Regions from separate parts of the Pantoea sp. S18 genome, predicted to be linked through region 2. Evidence: predicted binding sites of a transcription regulator. Region 2 holds the regulator's gene; each other region holds the start of a gene.

Evidence for each region. Region 2 encodes PurR, which represses purine synthesis genes. Its sites were predicted from a motif close to CANGCAAACGTTTGCNTG; they were not measured.
Region 1: a site for PurR is predicted at 2,124-2,141, ahead of purE (5-(carboxyamino)imidazole ribonucleotide mutase). Genes of this name have one in related genera too.
Region 3: a site for PurR is predicted at 2,213-2,230, ahead of VIJ98_RS01710 (NCS2 family permease). Genes of this name have one in related genera too.
Region 4: a site for PurR is predicted at 2,581-2,598, ahead of pyrC (dihydroorotase). Genes of this name have one in related genera too.

The regions. Positions count from the first base shown of each region.
Region 1 is NZ_CP142688.1:1,134,948-1,139,834, reverse strand. It holds gene cysS (cysteine--tRNA ligase) at 1-551, opposite strand, end outside; gene ppiB (peptidylprolyl isomerase B) at 884-1,378, shown strand; gene VIJ98_RS05065 (UDP-2,3-diacylglucosamine diphosphatase) at 1,378-2,094, shown strand; gene purE (5-(carboxyamino)imidazole ribonucleotide mutase) at 2,226-2,735, shown strand; gene purK (5-(carboxyamino)imidazole ribonucleotide synthase) at 2,732-3,796, shown strand; gene ybbP (putative ABC transporter permease subunit YbbP) at 3,920-4,887, opposite strand, start outside.
Region 2 is NZ_CP142688.1:1,868,789-1,873,675, reverse strand. It holds gene rnt (ribonuclease T) at 1-54, shown strand, start outside; gene VIJ98_RS08695 (Grx4 family monothiol glutaredoxin) at 90-425, opposite strand; gene VIJ98_RS08690 (C40 family peptidase) at 790-1,581, shown strand; gene VIJ98_RS08685 (YnhF family membrane protein) at 1,637-1,726, opposite strand; gene purR (HTH-type transcriptional repressor PurR) at 2,001-3,026, shown strand; gene punR (DNA-binding transcriptional activator PunR) at 3,023-3,934, opposite strand; gene punC (purine nucleoside transporter PunC) at 4,045-4,887, shown strand, end outside.
Region 3 is NZ_CP142688.1:378,695-383,581, reverse strand. It holds gene VIJ98_RS01715 (Na+/H+ antiporter) at 1-637, opposite strand, end outside; gene VIJ98_RS01710 (NCS2 family permease) at 777-2,126, opposite strand; gene VIJ98_RS01705 (glutathione S-transferase family protein) at 2,385-3,050, opposite strand; gene soxR (redox-sensitive transcriptional activator SoxR) at 3,094-3,570, opposite strand; gene soxS (superoxide response transcriptional regulator SoxS) at 3,669-4,100, shown strand; gene VIJ98_RS01690 (YjcB family protein) at 4,355-4,636, shown strand; gene VIJ98_RS01685 (ATP-grasp fold amidoligase family protein) at 4,693-4,887, opposite strand, start outside.
Region 4 is NZ_CP142688.1:1,646,924-1,651,810, forward strand. It holds gene solA (N-methyl-L-tryptophan oxidase) at 1-101, opposite strand, end outside; gene bssS (biofilm formation regulator BssS) at 208-462, opposite strand; gene VIJ98_RS07580 (hypothetical protein) at 741-1,010, opposite strand; gene dinI (DNA damage-inducible protein I) at 1,154-1,399, opposite strand; gene pyrC (dihydroorotase) at 1,468-2,514, opposite strand; gene VIJ98_RS07595 (lipoprotein) at 2,650-3,213, opposite strand; gene grxB (glutaredoxin 2) at 3,325-3,972, opposite strand; gene mdtH (multidrug efflux MFS transporter MdtH) at 4,062-4,887, opposite strand, start outside.

The sequences.
Region 1 (4,887 bases), 730 kb from region 2:
CACAGCACGAAGTCCATCGGATTGCGCTTCACATCCGCCACTTCGACGCGCGCACCGGCCTGCAGTTGCTCCAGATCCTGACGCGACAGCGCGCCGTAATCTTTGTCGCTTAACACGTCGAACATCACGTCGCCGTTGTCGGCTACGTACGCGTGCTTACGTTCAATCAGCGTGCCGACCAGCTCGATGATCTCATCGATATGGCGCGTCGCGCGCGGTTCCAGATCTGGCGGCAAAATGCCGAGCGCGGCGAAATCTTTGTGCATCTCGGCGATCATGCGGTTGGTCAGCGTTTCAATGCTTTCACCATTTTGATTGGCACGTTTGATGATTTTGTCATCGATATCGGTGATGTTACGCACGTACTTCAGCTGATAGCCCACATAACGCAGATAACGCGCCACCACGTCGAATGCCACAAACGTACGCCCATGGCCGATATGACAGAGGTCGTAAACCGTGATACCACACACGTACATACCGATTTGACCGGCATGGATGGGTTTGAATTCCTCTTTCTGTCGACTCAGGGTGTTATAAATCTTTAGCATTGAACGGTTCCGTTTTAATTACGTGTGCGGGATTCGAACGTGATAAATGTGCATTGGGTTTAATACGGTCACCATAAATGGCGACCCTACGAAATACTGTCCGGTTTGTAGGGTCGCCATTTATGGTGACCGAAACAACCTCGCCTAACCAGCCAGCATCAAGCCGGTTATTGTGCCGTATTTTTCTGACTTGTGCATCGCTCGGTTGCCAACTGCCGTCCGGTTACTGACGCGTTATTGGAAATTGTGATATAAGAAGCGTCTACAAAAATGCCCCGCCGCCTTGCAGGCGCGGCAGCGACACTGACGACAACCTTGACAGGAAGAAAATAATGGTCACTTTCCAGACGAACCATGGCGATATCGTAATTAAAACTTTCGATGACAAAGCGCCGGCTACCGTGAAGAACTTCCTGGAATACTGCGCGGAAGGTTTTTACGATAACACTATCTTCCATCGCGTAATCAACGGTTTCATGATTCAGGGCGGCGGTTTTGAGCCTGGCATGAAGCAGAAAGATACCAAAGCAGACATCCGCAACGAAGCGAACAACGGCCTGAAAAACACCAAAGGCACGCTGGCGATGGCGCGTACTCAGGCTCCACACTCTGCAACTGCCCAGTTCTTCATCAACGTGGCAGACAACGACTTCCTGAACTTCCGTGACGAAAGCCTGCAAGGCTGGGGTTACTGCGTGTTCGCAGAAGTGGTTGAAGGCATGGACGTGGTTGAGAAAATCAAAGCGGTGAAAACCGGCCGCAGCGGCATGCATCAGGACGTTCCGGTTGAAGATGTTGTCATCCAGAAAGTGACTGTTAGCGAGTAATGTCGCGCACGCTGTTTATCGCAGATCTGCATCTGTGTAATGAAGAACCGGCAATTACTGCCGGTTTTCTGCATTTTTTGCAGGGTGAAGCGCGTTCCTGCGATGCGCTTTACATCCTCGGCGATCTGTTTGAAGCCTGGATCGGCGACGACGATCCTAATCCGCTGCATCAGCAAATCGCTGCGGCGCTTAAGGCGCTGCCGGTGCCTAAATTCTTCATCCACGGTAATCGCGATTTCCTGCTCGGCCAGCGTTTTGCGCGGGCGAGCGGCATGACGCTGCTGCCAGAAGAGAAGGTGCTCGATCTCTACGGACATCGCGTGTTGATCATGCACGGCGATACCTTGTGCACCGACGATGAAGGCTATCAGCGTTTTCGCGCCAAAGTGCATCAGCGCTGGTTGCAGCGCCTGTTTCTCGCGTTACCGCTGCGTCTGCGCATGCGCATTGCCGCGCGTATGCGCAATGGCAGCAAGCAGGCGAATCAGCACAAGTCGGTCAGCATCATGGACGTTAATCAGTCCGCAGTGGAAGCCGCGATGACGCGCCAGCAGGTGCCGATTTTGATTCACGGCCACACGCATCGTCCCGCCATTCATCCCTTCACGCTGCACGGCGAAAACGCCCAGCGCGCGGTGCTCGGTGCCTGGCACGAGAACGGATCGATGATTCAGCTCGATGCCAGCGGCGTCAGCCTGATCGAATTCCCCTTCTGAAATCCGGGCATCAATGCCCGTTTTCCGCCTACGCAACCGTTTTCCTTGCTGCCATCTCATGCTATTCTCTGTGCCCTTCTTCGCCTGCCCGCCCGGCCAGGTTCGTTTGCATATTCACAGGAGTTGACCGCATGTCATCCAACGCCGCCCCGGCCCGTATCGCCATTGTCATGGGTTCCAAAAGTGACTGGGCTACCATGCAGTTCGCCGAGGAAATTCTTAACAGCCTGGATGTTCCCTTCCACGTTGAAGTGGTCTCAGCTCACCGTACGCCTGACAAACTGTTCAGCTTCGCGGAAACCGCCGCTGAAAACGGTATTCAGGTGATCATCGCCGGTGCTGGCGGTGCTGCCCATTTGCCGGGCATGCTGGCCGCGAAAACGCTGGTGCCGGTGCTGGGCGTGCCAGTGCAAAGCGCGGCGCTGAGCGGCGTCGATAGCCTCTACTCCATCGTGCAGATGCCGCGCGGTATTCCGGTCGGTACGCTGGCGATTGGTAAAGCCGGTGCCGCTAACGCTGCCCTGCTGGCGGCACAGATTCTGGCGATCCACGACAGCGCGCTGTCAACGCGCATCGCCAACTGGCGTCAAACGCAAACCGATGAAGTGCTGAACAACCCGGATCCGCGGGAGGACGCATGAAGCCGGTTTGCGTATTAGGAAATGGCCAGTTAGGCCGCATGCTGCGCCAGGCGGGTGAACCGCTGGGCATCGCGGTCTATCCGGTGGGTCTGGATGCGGAGCCTTCTGCGCTGCCGATCGCCGAAAGCGTGATCACCGCTGAGATTGAGCGCTGGCCGGAAACCGCGTTAACCCGCGAATTGGCGAGCCATCCGGCCTTTGTGAATCGCGATATTTTCCCGCGTCTGGCCGATCGTCTGACGCAAAAACAGCTGCTGGATCAGCTGAACCTCGCCACCGCGCCGTGGCAGCTGCTGGCCGATAAAGCCGAGTGGCCAAACGTGTTCAGCACCTTGGGCGAACTGGCGATTGTTAAGCGTCGTACCGGCGGCTATGACGGCCGCGGTCAGTGGCGTTTGCGCGCTAACGAAACCGATGCGCTGCCGGATGAGTGCTACGGCGAATGCATCGTTGAGCAAGGCATTAATTTCAGCGGTGAAGTGTCGCTGGTCGGTGCGCGTGGACACGATGGCAGCACGGTGTTTTATCCGCTGACGCATAACCTGCATCAGGACGGCATTCTGCGCACCAGCGTGGCGTTCCCACAGGCCGATGCCGCACAGCAACAGCAGGCAGAAGCGATGCTCAGCGCCATCATGCATGAGCTGAAGTATGTTGGCGTGATGGCGATGGAGTGTTTCATTACGCCAGAAGGTCTGCTGATCAACGAGCTGGCCCCGCGCGTGCACAACAGCGGTCACTGGACGCAGAATGGCGCGTCAATCAGCCAGTTCGAGCTGCATCTGCGTGCGATTTTAGGTTTGGCGCTGCCAAAACCGGTGGTGTTTGCGCCGTCGGTGATGGTGAATCTGATTGGTACCGATGTGAATCTGGCGTGGCTGCAACAGCCGCTGGTGCATCTGCATTGGTACGACAAAGAGGTGCGTGAAGGCCGCAAGGTTGGGCACCTTAATCTGACCGATAGCGATCGTGGGCGTCTGGCGTCAGCGTTGAATGCGCTGGTGCCGCTGCTGCCGCAAGCGTATGCGAGCGGAATTGCGTGGGCGGTTGAGAAGTTTTGATTAGCCAGGTCGCCATTAATGGCGACCCTACGTAGATTGATGTGATTTTGCCGAACGCGCATTCCTGTGGGGTTTTCGTAGGGCGCGCATTAATGCGCACCTGGTTACACCACCATCGACAATTTAGGCACTGAAGCTTCTGAACAGCGCCTTCTGTTTTAACAGTCGAATACCCAGCCAGGCGGCGCACAGCGAGAGCAGCAGCGCGCCGCCGATCGGCAAGGCGATCCACAGCGTCCAGTCTGGCTGCCACGGGAAATCGAAGATCTTGCGCTGCAAGCCCCACAGCGCCGCTTCCGCGCCCAGCGCTGCCGCAATCCCCGACACCACGCCAAGCAGCGCAAACTCGCACCATAACGTGCCGCGCAGCAAGCGCTTGCTGGCACCGAGCGTGCGATAGACCACCAACTCCTGCCGACGCTGACGCATGCCGACTTGAATCTGCGCTAGCAGCAGCAGCACGCCGCATACCGTCACCAGCACCACCATCACTTCCAGCGCCTGACTCACCTGCGTCAGCACCTGACCGATCTGGCGCATCATGCTGCCGATATCCAGCAAGCTCAGCGTCGGGAATGCGCGATTAAGCTGCGCGAGCAGCGCCGGATTGCTCTCCATGCGGAAGCTGGTCAGCCAGGTTTGTGGCTGTTGATCGAGCGCGCCTGGCGGGAAGATAAAGAAGAAGTTCGGCCGCAGACTTTCCCAATCCACCTTGCGCAAGCTGGTGATTTTGGCGCTGAACTGCTGCGTGTCGCCGCTGAAGGTCAAGGTATCGCCGAGCTTCACGCCCAGACGATCCGCCAGCTCCACTTCCATCGACACTTCACCAGCCTGCGGCGGCCAGTTGCCGGAGATCAGCGGATTGTGATCCGGACGCTCTGCTTGCCACGTCAGATTGAGTTCGCGATTTAGCGCGTTATCCAGCTTAGGATCGGCCTCTTTGCCATTTAGCTCAGTCAGACGCGCACGCACAATCGGATAGAAGGTTTCCGGCTTGAGCTGATGTCCGCTCAGGAAGTCGCGCACCTGTGGCACCTGATCTTTGGTTATGTTCAGCAGGAAATAGTTCGGGCTATCGGGCGGCAGTTGCT
Region 2 (4,887 bases):
GGCTGGCCGCTGGCTTTCAGTGAAGAATCCGCAGACGACGCGTCTGCCGAGTAAGCAAAGAAAAGGCCGACATTTGTCGGCCTTCTGCATTATTCCGCTTCTTTATACTTCTCAGCGGTCTCTTTCAGCAGTGGCTGAAGTTCACCGCGCTGGAACATCTCAACGATGATGTCGCAGCCGCCGACCAGTTCACCATCTACCCACAGCTGCGGGAAGGTTGGCCAGTTAGCGTATTTTGGCATTTCAGCACGAATGTCCGGGTTCTGCAGAATGTCCACGTATGCGAAACGCTCGCCACACGCAGAAAGCGCCTGCACGGCTTGCGCCGAGAAACCGCAGCTTGGCAGCTTTGGAGAACCTTTCATGTACAGCAGAATCGGGTTTTCTGCGATCTGACGCTGAATTTTTTCAACAGTACTCATTATTGCCTTCCTTAATCTTCTACTTCGTGTTTGTTTATTGTAGCGATTTCGCTCCCGGACTGAAAACGGGATTTTGCGTTTGCACTGGCTAATCGCCATGTTTGTTAAGTTAACGCATGACAAATAACATTTTCATATCATTAATTGGCATTAATAAATTAATAATTAGCAATAGTTTCGCTGCGTTAACCAGCTGAAATCGCTCATTTTTGCTACAGAATCAATCTGGTAACATATTAATGGAAAAAGGCCTTACCTTTTGGAAAAAAAGTGGATTAGAATTGCCTCGGCGCTGATCGCTTGATCAGATTTCTCTCACTTTAACGCAGTCTGCTTTCATTCAGCCTGCTTAACCTGTAACCGGATTATGCGTCTACTAATTACGCTTTTCATACTGGCTTTCGCCCAACTGTTTTTTAATGTGGCTGCTGCATCTCCGCATGCGCCCGTTAATGCCAGTTCGCTTAAAGCAGAGAAAAAGAGCGCACGTGAAGACGAGCGCCGCAAACGACGCCCGGTGAAAACCACCACCAAAAAATCGCGCCTGACTGCTGTTCAAAAATTCAAACTCAAAAAACAGACCAAAACAGAAACCGCGCTGCACAAGACCACCAGCAAAAAATCCCCGCTGAAACTCTCTGCTAAGAAATACGGTCATCAACGTTTAGCGAAGAAAACACCAGAGATCGCCGTCGATGATGAAGCGTTAGCGCTGACCGGCATCAAAATGAGTAAGGCGCACCGCCAGCGTTATCAAAAAGCGCGTGAAACAGCGATGACCAAATTGATGGGCCAACTCGGCAAACCTTATCAGTGGGGCGGCACTTCGCCACACACCGGTTTCGATTGCAGCGGCTTAGTGTGGTACGCCTATAAAGATTTGGTGAAATTCAAATTCCCGCGCACCGCCAATGAGATGTATCACCTGCGCGATGCGGCACCGATTAAGCGTGAAATGCTGGAGAAAGGTGATCTGGTGTTCTTCCGCATTAATAATCGCGGCACCGCCGATCATGTTGGCGTGTATCTCGGCAACGGGAAATTCATTCAGTCGCCGCGTACCGGCAAAGATATTCAGATTAGCGCACTGGGTGAGGATTACTGGCAGAAACACTATGTGGGCGCGCGTCGCATGATGACGCCAAAAACTATTCGCTAACTGTTGCGCAACAATCATAAAAAGCCGGATGCTGTTCTCAGCTCCGGCTTTTTTGTTAATGCATGATCGCGGTAAAGCTGAAGGCGATAATCATCAACAGTGCGCCAACGGTGGTCATTAGCGCCAGCTTCAGGTCGGTATTCATCACAACTCCTTAGTCACACAATTATTAGGGTTAAGGCGATTTTCGCACAGCAATGGGCAAAAATCTCGTGTTATCCGCGCCAGCTTGTTAGAATCGCCGCCTTTCGTTGCGCAACAGATTTTGCGCGTGCTGTATTTACAGCGTGATGAAGTGATTTCGCCTGCTAAAACACACCGTTTTGCCCGCTTTTTTGGGCTATAAAAGCATTAGCAGACGCAAACGTTTAACAATATACTTATCAGTAAGTTGCGATAAGCCCAGGAGTACCATTTTCATGGCAACAATTAAAGATGTCGCAAAACGCGCGGGTGTCTCAACCACCACGGTTTCGCATGTCATCAACAAAACGCGTTTCGTTGCGGAAGAGACGCGTAACGCCGTATGGGAAGCGATCAAAGAATTACACTACTCGCCCAGTGCCGTGGCGCGTAGTCTCAAAGTTAATCACACCAAAACCTTAGGTTTGCTGGCGACCTCCAGCGAAGCGCCCTATTTCGCTGAAATTATCGAAGCGGTGGAGAACCGTTGTTTCGAACGCGGGTACACGCTGATTCTCGGCAATGCGCACAACGATCTGCAAAAGCAGCGTGCTTACCTGTCGATGATGGCGCAAAAGCGCGTCGATGGCTTGCTGGTGATGTGTTCTGAGTATCCAGACGATTTGCTGCAGATGCTGGAAGAGAACCGCAACATTCCCATGGTGGTGATGGATTGGGGTGCATCGCGCGGTGATTTCACCGATACCGTGCAAGACAATGCGTTTCAGGGCGGCTATCTCGCCGGGCGTTATCTGATTGAACGCGGTCATCGAGATATCGGTGCCATTCCCGGCCAGATGGAGCGCAACACCGGCGGCGGCCGTCACGCTGGCTTCCTGCAGGCAATGAACGAAGCGGGCATTACGGTGCGTCCGGAATGGGTAGTTCAGGGCGACTTTGAGCCTGAATCGGGCTATCAGGCGATGCAGCAGATTTTAAATCAGAAACAGCGCCCAACAGCGGTGTTCTGCGGTGGCGATATTATGGCGATGGGCGCGATTTGCGCTGCTGATGAGATGGGTTTGCGCGTACCGCAGGATATCTCAGTCATCGGCTACGATAATGTGCGCAACGCGCGCTATTTCACGCCAGCGCTGACCACCGTGCATCAGCCAAAAGCCGAACTGGGTGAAAAAGCGCTGGAAATGCTACTGGATCGCATCACCAGCAAGCGTGAAGATCCGCAAACCATTGAGGTTCAGCCAACGCTGATTGAGCGCCGTTCGGTGGCGTACGGTCCGTTCCGCGACTATCGCCGCTAAGCCGACAATTCGCTGAGCCATTCGTGGTTCAGCGTTTCGGCATCCCCGAGATAAGCCAGTAACCACTCCAGCGCCGGTGACGCGCGCTGTTCTGACCAGCTGACGCAGCACGGACTGTCCGGAAAGGCCTGCGGCAGTGCCAGTTCCACCAGTTTATGGCTGTCCAGCAGAGGACGCGCCAGATGGCCTGGCGCCATGCCGACGCATAATCCTGCCAGCAAACAATCCATCCCGGTTTCCCACTCTGGCACCACCAGACGTCGCTGATTATCCAGCGTCCATGTCATACGGCGCGGCAACGCACGCGAGGTATCCTCCAGCACCAGCGATGGCCATACTCGCAATGTTTCATCATCCAGCTCCGTGCTGTTAACCAACGGATGATCCGGACTTACAACACAACGCCAGTTCAACGCGCCCATATCCTGAAAGGCAAAACGTCCGCCCACCGGAATCGCCTGGGTTGCGCCAATCGCCACATCAACCCGGCCATCTGCCAATGCATCCCACACGCCGTTAAACACTTCGTAGCTGATAATCAGCTCCATATCGGGAAAGTGGCGATAGAAATCCTTCACTAACTGCCGCGTGCGCTGCGGTTTAACGATGCAATCAACCGCGATGCTTAGCTCCCCGCGCCAGCCATTTGCCAGTTGCTGACACTGTCGACGGGTTGCCAGCATTTTTTTGATAACAGATCGTCCTTCACGTACAAAATGCTCGCCCGCCGGTGTCATCACCACTTCGCGGTGCTGACGCTCAAACAGCGGCACCGCCAGCCAGCTTTCCAGCTGGCGCACGGTATAGCTGACGGCAGAAGGCACACGATGCAGCTCCTGCGCTGCCGCACTAAAACTGCCAGTGCGCGCCACCGCATCCACCACTTCAAGCGCATATTCTGACCACATAATTTTGCCTTCAAAAAATTTAACAGCACTATGCAAATATTAGCGTTTCACAAAGCGCGTTGCATCCTTTTACACTCCCCGGCGTTCAACCTGCCCAAAAGAGAATCACCATGTTGTCGTCTAAAGCATTTATGCCTTATCTCGCCGTGCTCAGCATGCTCGGCTTTCTTGCCACGGATATGTATTTACCCGCCTTTGGCGATATGCAGCGTGATTTCGCGAGCGCACCCGGCACCATCAGCGCCAGCCTGAGTCTGTTTCTCGGCGGTTTCGCCTGTGCCCAGGTATTTTGGGGGCCGCTGTCAGATCGTTACGGCCGTAAACCCATTTTGCTGGCGGGGTTAGCCATCTTCGCCCTTGGTTGTCTGGGGATGCTTTGGGTGACCGATGTCCGCCTGATGCTGGCGCTGCGTTTTGTGCAGGCGATTGGTGTGTGTGCGGCTGCCGTGAGCTGGCAGGCGCTGGTGGTGGATCACTATCCAAAAGCCAAAGCCAATAAAGTGTTTGCCACGATTATGCCGCTGGTTGCGCTGTCTCCGGCGCTGGCACCGCTGCTCGGCGCCTGGCTTATCGGCCACTTCCACTGGCGCAGCATCTTTATCACGCTAACGCTGGTTGCCGTGGTGTTGCTGATCGGTACGCTGCAGTTAACCTCGCCTAAGCGCGAGAAAGTTGCGTCAGGCAAACAACCCGGCTGGTTGACCTTGCTGGGTACTCGCGTTTACAGCGGTAACGTCTTGATCTACTCGGCGTGTTCAGCGAGCTTTTTTGCCTGGCTGACGGGATCACCTTTCATTCTCGCCGCTGCTGGCCTGACGCCGGGCGATATTGGCCTGAGCTATATTCCGCAGACCATTGCGTTTCTGATTGGTGGCTTTGGCTGCCGCACGCTGTTAAATCGTTATCAGGGCGCGCAACTCCTGCCGTGGTTGCTGGTGTTGTATAGCCTGAGC
Region 3 (4,887 bases), 1.5 Mb from region 2:
AGCGGCTCAGCAAACGCAGTGAGCGGCCATACAGCCAGCATATCGCCACACCAGCAACCAAACCGCCAACCGCCACTTTGAGAAACTCGACGCTGGCGCCGCCCCACGTAAACACCATGGTGCCCATCGCCACCGCGACGGCAAACTTCAGCGATACCAGACCTGATGCGTCGTTCATCAGGGCTTCACCCTGCACAATCGACATGATTTTTTTCGGGATGCGCCCTTCACCGACAATGCCGGACAGCGCCACGGCATCGGTTGGCGACAGCACCGCCGCCAGCGCAAAAGCGGGAATCAGCGGAATCCCCGGCACCAGCCAGTAAATCAGGTAGCCAATCCCGACCACGGTGATCAGCACCAGAACCAGCGCCAGCCCCATGATTTCGCGACCGTGATGCAGGAACTCGTTAATCGGCGTTTTCCAGCCATCCGCGAACAGCAGCGGCGGAATGAACAGCACGAGGAACAGCTCCGGATCAAAATCGACATGCAGGCCGAAGACGGGAAACGCGAGCAGTGCACCGGCGGCAATTTGTACCAGCGGCAGGGGAATTTGAAACGGCAGAATACGTGCCGCCACGCTGGAGAGTGAAACCACCAGCGTCATGATGAGAATAGTAAAGAAGATTTCCATGCTTTCCTTAGGCGAATCAATTTCATTAAAGCGATGTTGTTGCGTGGGAAAGTGTAAAACAAAACGCCGCACAGCGGGGCAACCCGATGTGCGGCGTGGGGCAGAAAGAGAATAATCTCGAAATTTATTCGCTTTAAAGTCAGATGGCCCAGCCACCGGCATAGAACGCCACCAGCGCGACAGCAATCACCACGGTGCCAACGTTCAACTTGCGCCACTCGCCAGCAAACAAACGACCAATCACCAGTGAAGCGAAGCCGAGCATGATGCCGGTGACGATGTTGCAGGTCAGCACGATGAACACTGCGGTCAGCAAGCCAGACATCGCATCAACGAAATCGTTGAAGTCGATTTTTGCCACGTTGCTCAGCATCAGCAGGCCAACGTACATCAATGCTGGTGCCGTCGCGTAAGCGGGAACCAGATAGGCCAGCGGCGACATAAACAGAATCACCAGGAACAGCAAACCCACCACAATCGCCGTCAGACCGGTTTTACCGCCCGCCGCCGTTCCTGCCGCAGATTCGATGTAAACCGCAGCCGGCGAAGCGCCGACCAGACCAGCGAACAGGCTGCTGACGGAATCGGTGGTCAGCGCACGACCGCCGTTGATGATCTGCCCCTCTTTATCCAGCAGATTCGCCTGCCCCGCTACCGCGCGAATGGTGCCGGTGGCATCAAAGACTGCAGTCATCACCAGCGCCAGCACGCTCGGCAGCACCACAGGTTGCAGCGCACCCATGATATCAAGGCTAAACATCGCCGATTGCCCGTTGGCATCCTTCAGGCTCGGCATGGCGAACAGACCTTGATAGGTCACCGCCGGATCGAAAATCAGGCCAAGAATCGAGATGGTGATGATGGTCAGCAGAATGCCGCCAGGCACGCGGCGTTTTTCCAGACCGAAAATCGCTGCCAGGCCGACCAGCGACATGATCACCGGAAATGACGCGAACTGACCCAGCGCCACCGGCAAGCCCGCAGCCGGGTTTTTCACCACCAAACCAATGCCGTCAGCGGCGATCAGCAGCAGGAACAAGCCGATACCGACACCGGTTCCGTGCGCCACGCCCATCGGCAAATTACGCAGAATCCATGCGCGGATGCCGGTGACCGAAATCAGCGTGAACAGTAAGCCCATCAGGAACACTGCGCCAAGCGCCACCGGTACGCTGATGTGCTGGCCAAGTACCAGGCTGAAAGCGGTGAAGGCGGTCAGCGAGATGGCGCAACCAATCGCCATTGGCAGGTTGGCCCACAAGCCCATGATAATCGAGCCAAAACTGGCGACTAAACAGGTAGCGACGAACACCGCTGTTGGCGAGAAGCCCGCTTTGCCCAGCATGCCGGGCACCACGATGACGGAATACACCATCGCCAGAAACGTTGTCAGACCCGCCAATACTTCCTGACGCACGCTGCTGCCGCGTGCAGAGATATTGAACCAGGCGTCCAGTTTTCCACTGGCCGGGCGCGATTCGCCAGACATAATTCTTCCTCAATATTTTTGTGATGTGAGTCGCCGCGCGGCGCACGTTTGCTGTTCCCTGATGGCGGATTTTCATGATGAAAATCCAGGCAAACGTTTACGTCGCCGCGTATTCCAGGCCGTAAAAGGGGACGCGGAAAAAAGGCAAACGATTATCTGGCGTTTGCCATGGGGTTTTCAACTACTAATCGCGGGCATGACAGGATAAATTCAGGCATCCGCCCCGTAGGGTCGCCATTCATGGCGACCTTGCCGCAATCAACTCTGCAATTGAATCGCGCCACCCTGCTGAATCGCACGTTGCCAGGCAGCGCGCTGCTGCATGGTTTCCAGCCAGCGGGCGGTGGCGGGCGTATCGCGCAGCGAACCACGTAACTGCAGTGCCAGCAGCGGGAAGCTCATCTGCACGTCGGCGATGCTAAAACGTGAACCGGCAAAAAATGGATGCTGCGTGAGATGTTCTTCAATCACGCTGCCGTGCAATGCCAGCTGCTTGTTCAGCCAGGCTTTCTGAATCCCTTTACTCAATGCGATGCCAGCCGGACGCAGCAGCCACGGCACCGGCTTTTTGCCAAACTGCGCAAACACCAGCTTCATTACCAGCAGCGGCATCAGCGATCCTTCCGCGTAATGCAGCCAGTAACGCGCCTGAATCTGTTCATCTTCATGACTCAACGCCAACTGATGCTCGCTGTCGTATTTGAGTTGCAGGTATTCGAGAATCGCGCCTGACTCGGCAATCACGCGATTGCCGTCGGTAATCACCGGTGATTTCCCTAGCGGATGCACTTTCTTTAAGGAATCGGGGGCCAGCAGAGTGTTTTCACGTTGATAGCGTTTGATTTGGTAAGGCACCGCGAGCTCTTCCAGTAGCCATAACACGCGATGCGAGCGGGAGTTTTCCAGATGGTGAACGGTGATCATACGGTTTCCTTGCCGGTAAAAGTGTTCCGCCAAGTATAGTCGATTAACGTTTTTGCTCGTCTTGTTCCGGATCGAGTAGCACCGCGCCCGAACCTTGCTCGCCCAGGCGGTCACCCGGATTGCGCAGCGGGCAATCGCGCATCGATAAACAGCCGCAGCCAATGCAGCCATCCAGATCGTTACGCAAGCGCGTCAGGGTTTCGATGCGTTTATCCAGCTCCTCGCGCCAGTGTTGCGTCAGCGCGTCCCACTCCTGCGTCGACATGCGCTTATTGGCCGGCACATGCGTCAGGCTGTCGCTCACCGTCGCCAGCGGAATGCCAATGCGTTGTGCGATTTTGATGATAGCTACGCGACGCAGCACGTCACGGCTGTAGCGGCGTTGATTGCCGCCGTTGCGCGAGCTGAAAATCAATCCTTTGGTCTCATAAAAGTGCAGCGCCGACACCGCCACGCCGCTGCGCTTCGCCACTTCGCCCGGCGTTAAAACCGGCTTCGGGTAATTGCGTTCTTTTTTCATTTAGGGCCTTTACCTCAAGTTAACTTGAGGAATTATACTCGCACCCCAGCAAAACTTCGAATTTCTCACCAGGCAAAAAACATCAGAAGGATGAGGCTATGATGCAACAGGAAATCATTCATTCGCTGTCCAACTGGATCGATCAGAATCTGGATAAAGCGCTGTCTATTGATGAAGTCGCGGCAAAATCAGGTTACTCAAAATGGCACCTGCAGCGTATGTTCCGTGCCGTCACGAAACAAACGCTGGGTGGCTATATTCGCGAACGTCGTCTGACGCTGGCCGCTGAAGCGCTGCGTCAAACTCAGCGTCCGGTGTTCGATATCGCGATGCAATACGGTTATGACTCGCAGCAGACCTTTTCGCGCGTGTTCCGCCGTCAGTTCTCGCAAACGCCAACCGCTTATCGTCACACTATGCGTCGTCAGGCGATGATTCAGCGTCCGCGCTTGCTCAGTTTTGACTGTGCAGACAACAACATGACCAGTTTTGCCCAGCGTACAACCGGCGAGTGCTGCCCGGTTAGCTAACCTTTTCTGCGCGCCCCTTGCGGGCGCACCTCGCTTTTCCTGCCTGCTTTTACCTCCAGTTCGATAAAAATCTTTCTACCATACCAGGTATAAATTTTGTTCAAAATTTAAAATCGAGTGATATAATGTGAGCCAAGTCACACTTTCCTGTATTCAGTAAGACGGCCTGAAGGACTTCCCTGACCTTCCTTCTTCGCCGCCAGTGATGTCGATTGAATGTCGGGGATATCACTGATTCTAAGAGGTTTTTGCAGATGGCCACCTTAACCACCAGTTTGATTGTTATGCGCTGGGAACTCCTGAGTGCGGTAATGATGTTCTTCGCCAGCACCATGAAAATTCGACTGCGTCAGAACAGTCATCACGTGATGGCACTGCTGTGCGGTGGCATCGGCGTAGGCATGTCCTGCTGGTTTGTTACTGGCCTGCTCGGTATCACGCTGAGCATGGAAAATCTGCATAACTTTATGGAAATCTCCAAAAACGCCTTTATTGAAGTGATGAGCCAGACGCCAACTGATTGGCCAATGCCTTAATCGCAGCCAATAAAAAACCCCGCCGAAGCGGGGTTTTTTATTTTGCTGTGTGATACTTAAATTTTCTTCAATACGGCCGGAATGGTTACTTCCGTCACCGTGATGCCCGGTATCTTCGTACCGCGACGATCCTGAATCCACATATCACCCATCATCTGATTGAGCCCGCGATCCAGACCGGTCACCAAACCCGCGCCTGGCGTAAAGGTCAACTCGCCGAAGTAGATCTGCTCTTTATCAATGTACCAATC
Region 4 (4,887 bases), 220 kb from region 2:
GCGCTATCAATCATCAGGACCGATAAGCCAGCCTGGGTGGCGTAAAACCCGGCTGCTGCGCCTACCGAACCGCTTCCCACCACAATCAGATCATAAACCATAACGACATCACTCCAGCAAAACGGCGAAATTTTTCAATAGCATATCAAAAGAGAGCGCCCATGAAAAAGGCACCCTGTTGGGTGCCCTTTCACGCGATAGTAGAAATTAATGCTTTTGATTGTCGCGTAGGTACTGCTCGGTAGACTCTATTTTTGCAATGCCAGCTTCTAGTAGAGAGATGAACTGTCTGGCTACATCGGTAGTCAGCCAGTAGGTCGGGCCCACGTCAGCTTCTTCTTCTTTCTGCCCCTGCGAGGAGAGCGAGTGCAGGCGAATCATCATGGCGTCATAACTGTCTACGGTGCTGATGTCCCATCCTACCAACGGATGAGTCTGGATGACGTCTTTATTTCTGTCCATTATAACCTCCGTATTACTCGTTAAACGAAGTGCTTCTTGAGGTTCAATGCGGCTGTATCGTGCACTAGCGAAACAATTATAACATGAAATAGCGGGTACAATAGTTAAAAGGTATGACGAACCTAATCTGAGTGAAAATAAACGCGCTTCACATTGACGTTATGACGAATAATAAAATGCCCGAAACGTCAGGCATTTTATTGGAAATATTACTGGCGGTAGTTACGAAATTATCGGCTTTTATAAGAGAAAACTTTAGGCCGAAAAAAGAGAATCTTTTAGGCGTGTGGCTCGCTCGGCAGCAGGCCGTGACGCTTCTGAATCTCTTCCGCCAGCCGGGTAAAATGCTGCTGTAACTGCTCGTCATGGTTCTGGTTTTGCGCTTCCAGCGTCAGGTTGTGGACCAGCAACTGATTGGCGCGATCGTCGAGACAGAAGGTCAAGGTGGCAAACGCATTTTCTAATACGGTTAAGCGGCGCTGTTGCTCAGCAATAAATGCCAGCAACTCTCCGAAGGTCATCGCCTCTTCTGGTTTTTCAGTAGTCATGTAAAACACCTCCTGTAAGCATGACGAGGCAAGAATAGGGGATCGTTTAACATGAGTCTAGATGCAGGAAGTTTTTCTGGCGAGAGTGAAATAAAAACAAAAAAGCCGGGTGGCGAAACCCGGCAAAAACGGCACAGTGGCTGTTAATCGTTATTAAACCAGTCGTCAGCGCTTTCCCAGGTTTCTTGTAACAGTTCGCTGATGCGTTCACGTGACTCTTTGCAGCCACCAAACACGCTAAGTTGGTTGCCGCCGGCATAACGCACTTTGACGTGATGATCGTCGTCAGGGAAATCCTGTGTAATGCGACGAACCAGTTCGATGCTGAGTGCATCAAGTGCACCTGCAGGAAGGGGCGAAGTTTTTGCTACGGTAATTTCAACACGCATAGAAGCCTCCGGAATAATATACTGTTTATTTGTACAGTATAATTATCCCGAAGGCAAGCAGCAGAAAATTATTCTTTGATGCGCCAGTTCAGCGTTTCACCGGCAAGGAAAGGCACCAGCGTGTCATCCGCCAGGGCAATGCTCTCTTCAACCTGCCAGGATTCACGCACCAACGTCAAAGTGCCTTCATTCAGCGGCAAACCATAGAAGTTCGCGCCATTTTCCGAGCAGAAGGCTTCGAAATGCTCCAGCGCATTAAGCTCCTCAAACACCGTGGCGTAAGCAGGCAATGAGGTCGGCGCATTGAACACACCGGCGCAGCCGCAACTGGCTTCTTTCAGGTGACGCAGATGTGGCGCGGTATCGGTCCCGAGGAATACGCGACGATTACCGCTGGCGACCAGTTTACGCAGCGCTTCCTGATGAATATTGCGCTTCAGAATCGGCAAGCAGTAGAGATGGGGACGCACGCCGCCCACCAGCATGTGGTTGCGGTTGAACATTAGGTGTTGTGGCGTAATGGTGGCGCCCAGCAGTTCGTTACCGGCAGCCAGATATTCTGCTGCTTCTTTGGTGGTGATATGTTCCATCACCACTTTCAGCGCCGGGAACTGTTTGCGCAGCGGTTCCAGCACGGTTTCAATAAAGCGAGCTTCGCGATCAAAAATATCGATATGAGAATCGGTCACTTCACCATGCACCAGCATCGGCATGCCGATCTGCTGCATGCGCTCCAGCACCTTCGCAATCGCGGCGATATTGGTGACGCCGTGGCTGGAGTTGGTGGTGGCGTGCGCAGGGTAGAGCTTGGCAGCAGTAAAAGTGCCGTCACGGAAGCCGCGCTCGATCTCATCAGGATCGAGTGAGTCGGTGAGATAGCAGGTCATCAGCGGAGTAAAAGCATGCTCAGCAGGTAACGCGGCCATAATGCGCTCGCGGTAAGCCACGGCAGCGGCCACGCTAATAACCGGTGGAACCAGGTTTGGCATGACAATCGCACGACCATTTACTGCGCTGGTATAAGGCAGTACGGCGTTGAGCATCGCGCCATCGCGCAGATGGATATGCCAGTCGTCAGGGCGGCGGATGGTGATTTGCTGAGGTTGGGCTGTCATTCAAAAAGACTCCGGCTGAGAAGAAAACGAGAGGCACGTTTAGGCCGGGGAGTAATCATAAGGATGTGGGCAACCGTTTGCACGGGATTTTATTGTGACAAACAAAAACCGCACCCGAAGGTGCGGCTGCGCGGATTAATCAGTAAACGGAATCACCAATTGTCCCGGTTTCACTTCTATCCCTTTAGCGAGTTTCTTCGCCAGCGCTTCGCCTTTGCTGCGGTCTGCGCTCAGCACGTAGGCGGGTTTCTCATTGAAGTAGCGCTTCAGCGACTCATTGAGATAAGGCGTAAGGGTTTTCATGATCGACGCCATTTTTTCTGGCTGCACCTGCGCATCGACAATCTCCATATCATGCAAATAAATCGCGCCTTCCTGTGCGTTGTAAACCGGCTGCGCCTTCATCTTCAGCAGCATTTCGGCCTGCTGCGGGCCAAACAGCGAGCTGACATTGATATTGGCTTTACCCGAGAGGGTGATTTTGCCGGGTTCTTCACGGCCAATTTGGCTGTTGAGATCGCTCAGCACAATGTGCGCATTCACCAGCCCGGAAACACCGATGTCTTTTTCGAAGTTATTGCGCTTTTGCAGCGCCTGATTCACTTCCTGTTCGCTGATGGTGTATTGCGTCAATTGGTTACAGCCGCTGAGTAGCACGGCAAAAAGCAGGGCGACAAGCCCGGTAAACGCCTTTTTCATATAGTCCTCATCCTGATCGAAACGGCAAAACAGCGATAGCCTGCCTGAATCAGCGGCACCTGTCACCAGGAGAGAGATGAGAAGCGCCGTAGCGCCTCTCGTGGATGAGGATTATGCGGCGATGGAGGAGAGCAGATTGACCTGAGTTTGTTTCGCCATATTATCGCGATAATCGGCAACGCGGCTTGGCCATTCAATGCCGTTGACCAGCGTTAAGGAGCGCAGCAGCGGGAACAGATGAATGTCATCTTCTGAGAGTTCTCCATTGACCGCATTGGGCTTGACGATCAGCTTATCGAGCTGGCGCAAATCGTCGCTGATGTTTTTGATTAAGCCCGGCGCGTGTTTCCGCAACTCGCTGAAATCGCCGACGCTGGCCTGCTTCTTCTCGCTAAAGTAACTGCGCGCTTCCGGCGTGGCGAATTCGGCAAAGGAGGCATCGGCAATGCGCGGTAGCAGCAGCTTATTCACGTAGCCATTTACATGGCGCAGCCAGTCGCTAATCGCCGGATTGCTTTTGCCATTGAGCAGCGGCTCGTGATCGAATTTGTCCACCAGCCGCACAATATCCATACTTTCCGGTACCGCGCTGCCATCAGCCTTTTGCAGAATCGGCGCCATTTTCTGGCCGATCAGTTTTTTCGGTGTTTGCTCGTCGTCATTCAGCATAACGATGAGTTCTAACGGCAGATTTTTTAAGCCGAAAATCATGCGTGCTTTGACGCAGAAAGGGCAGTGATCGTAGATGTAGAGTTTCATCCCGTTTCTCCTGTGGTTCTAAGGGTGACGGAGGTCACCCTTTTTTCGGACGTGCGGGAAGTATGGAAGAGATCTGTGGCAGGGGCAAACTAGCTGCTGAAAATCGCTGGCGCCACCGAACGCGGCTGGAACTGCCACCACAGCGCCAAAAGGGTGATCATGCCGACGCTGCTCAGCAGCATCCACGGCAGTTCCGGCAGCGCCCATTGCTGGCCCATATCGAACATCCAGCCGCCACCGGAGTAGCCGATCAAGCCGCCAATGGCGAGGCCGAGACGGCTGAAGCCCATATAGCTACCGCGTGCGCGGGAGCTGGCGAGCGAAGCGCTGAGTGTCTCACGCGCCGGTTCAGCAATGATCGAGCCGAGATAAAAGATGGCGATCAGCATAAACAGCGACGGCAGCGAGTCGGTCATGCCAACCGGCAGCAGACTGAACGTCATCAGGAACAAACCGGCCATCAGACGCGTTTCCAGGCGGAAGCGTTTTTCGCTCCAGCGTGCCAGTGGATAGAGCAGGCTTAATGACAGCAGCGCTTCAATGGCGTACATCCACTTCACCGCAGCAGGCGCACCGGCCACCTGATTCACCATCACCGGCAGCATCAACATCACTTGCACGGCGAGAATGTAGTAGCCGGTCAATGTCAGCACATACAGGCGAAAACGCTTATCCTGCCAGACGCGTTGCATCCCTTCACGCATCGCAATGCGTTCTGTCGAGATACGCCACGCCGGTAACCAAATGGCGTTGAACAGCGCAGCAGCGACAAACACCGCCGCGCCAACCCAGCACACCAGGCGGAAATCCCACGCCAACAGCCAGCTGCCAATCAGCGCGCCCAGCACCGCTCCGGCACTGTCCTGCATCATCAGCAGGGAGAAGAAGCGGCCGCGATCGCGTGCGCGCACCAGT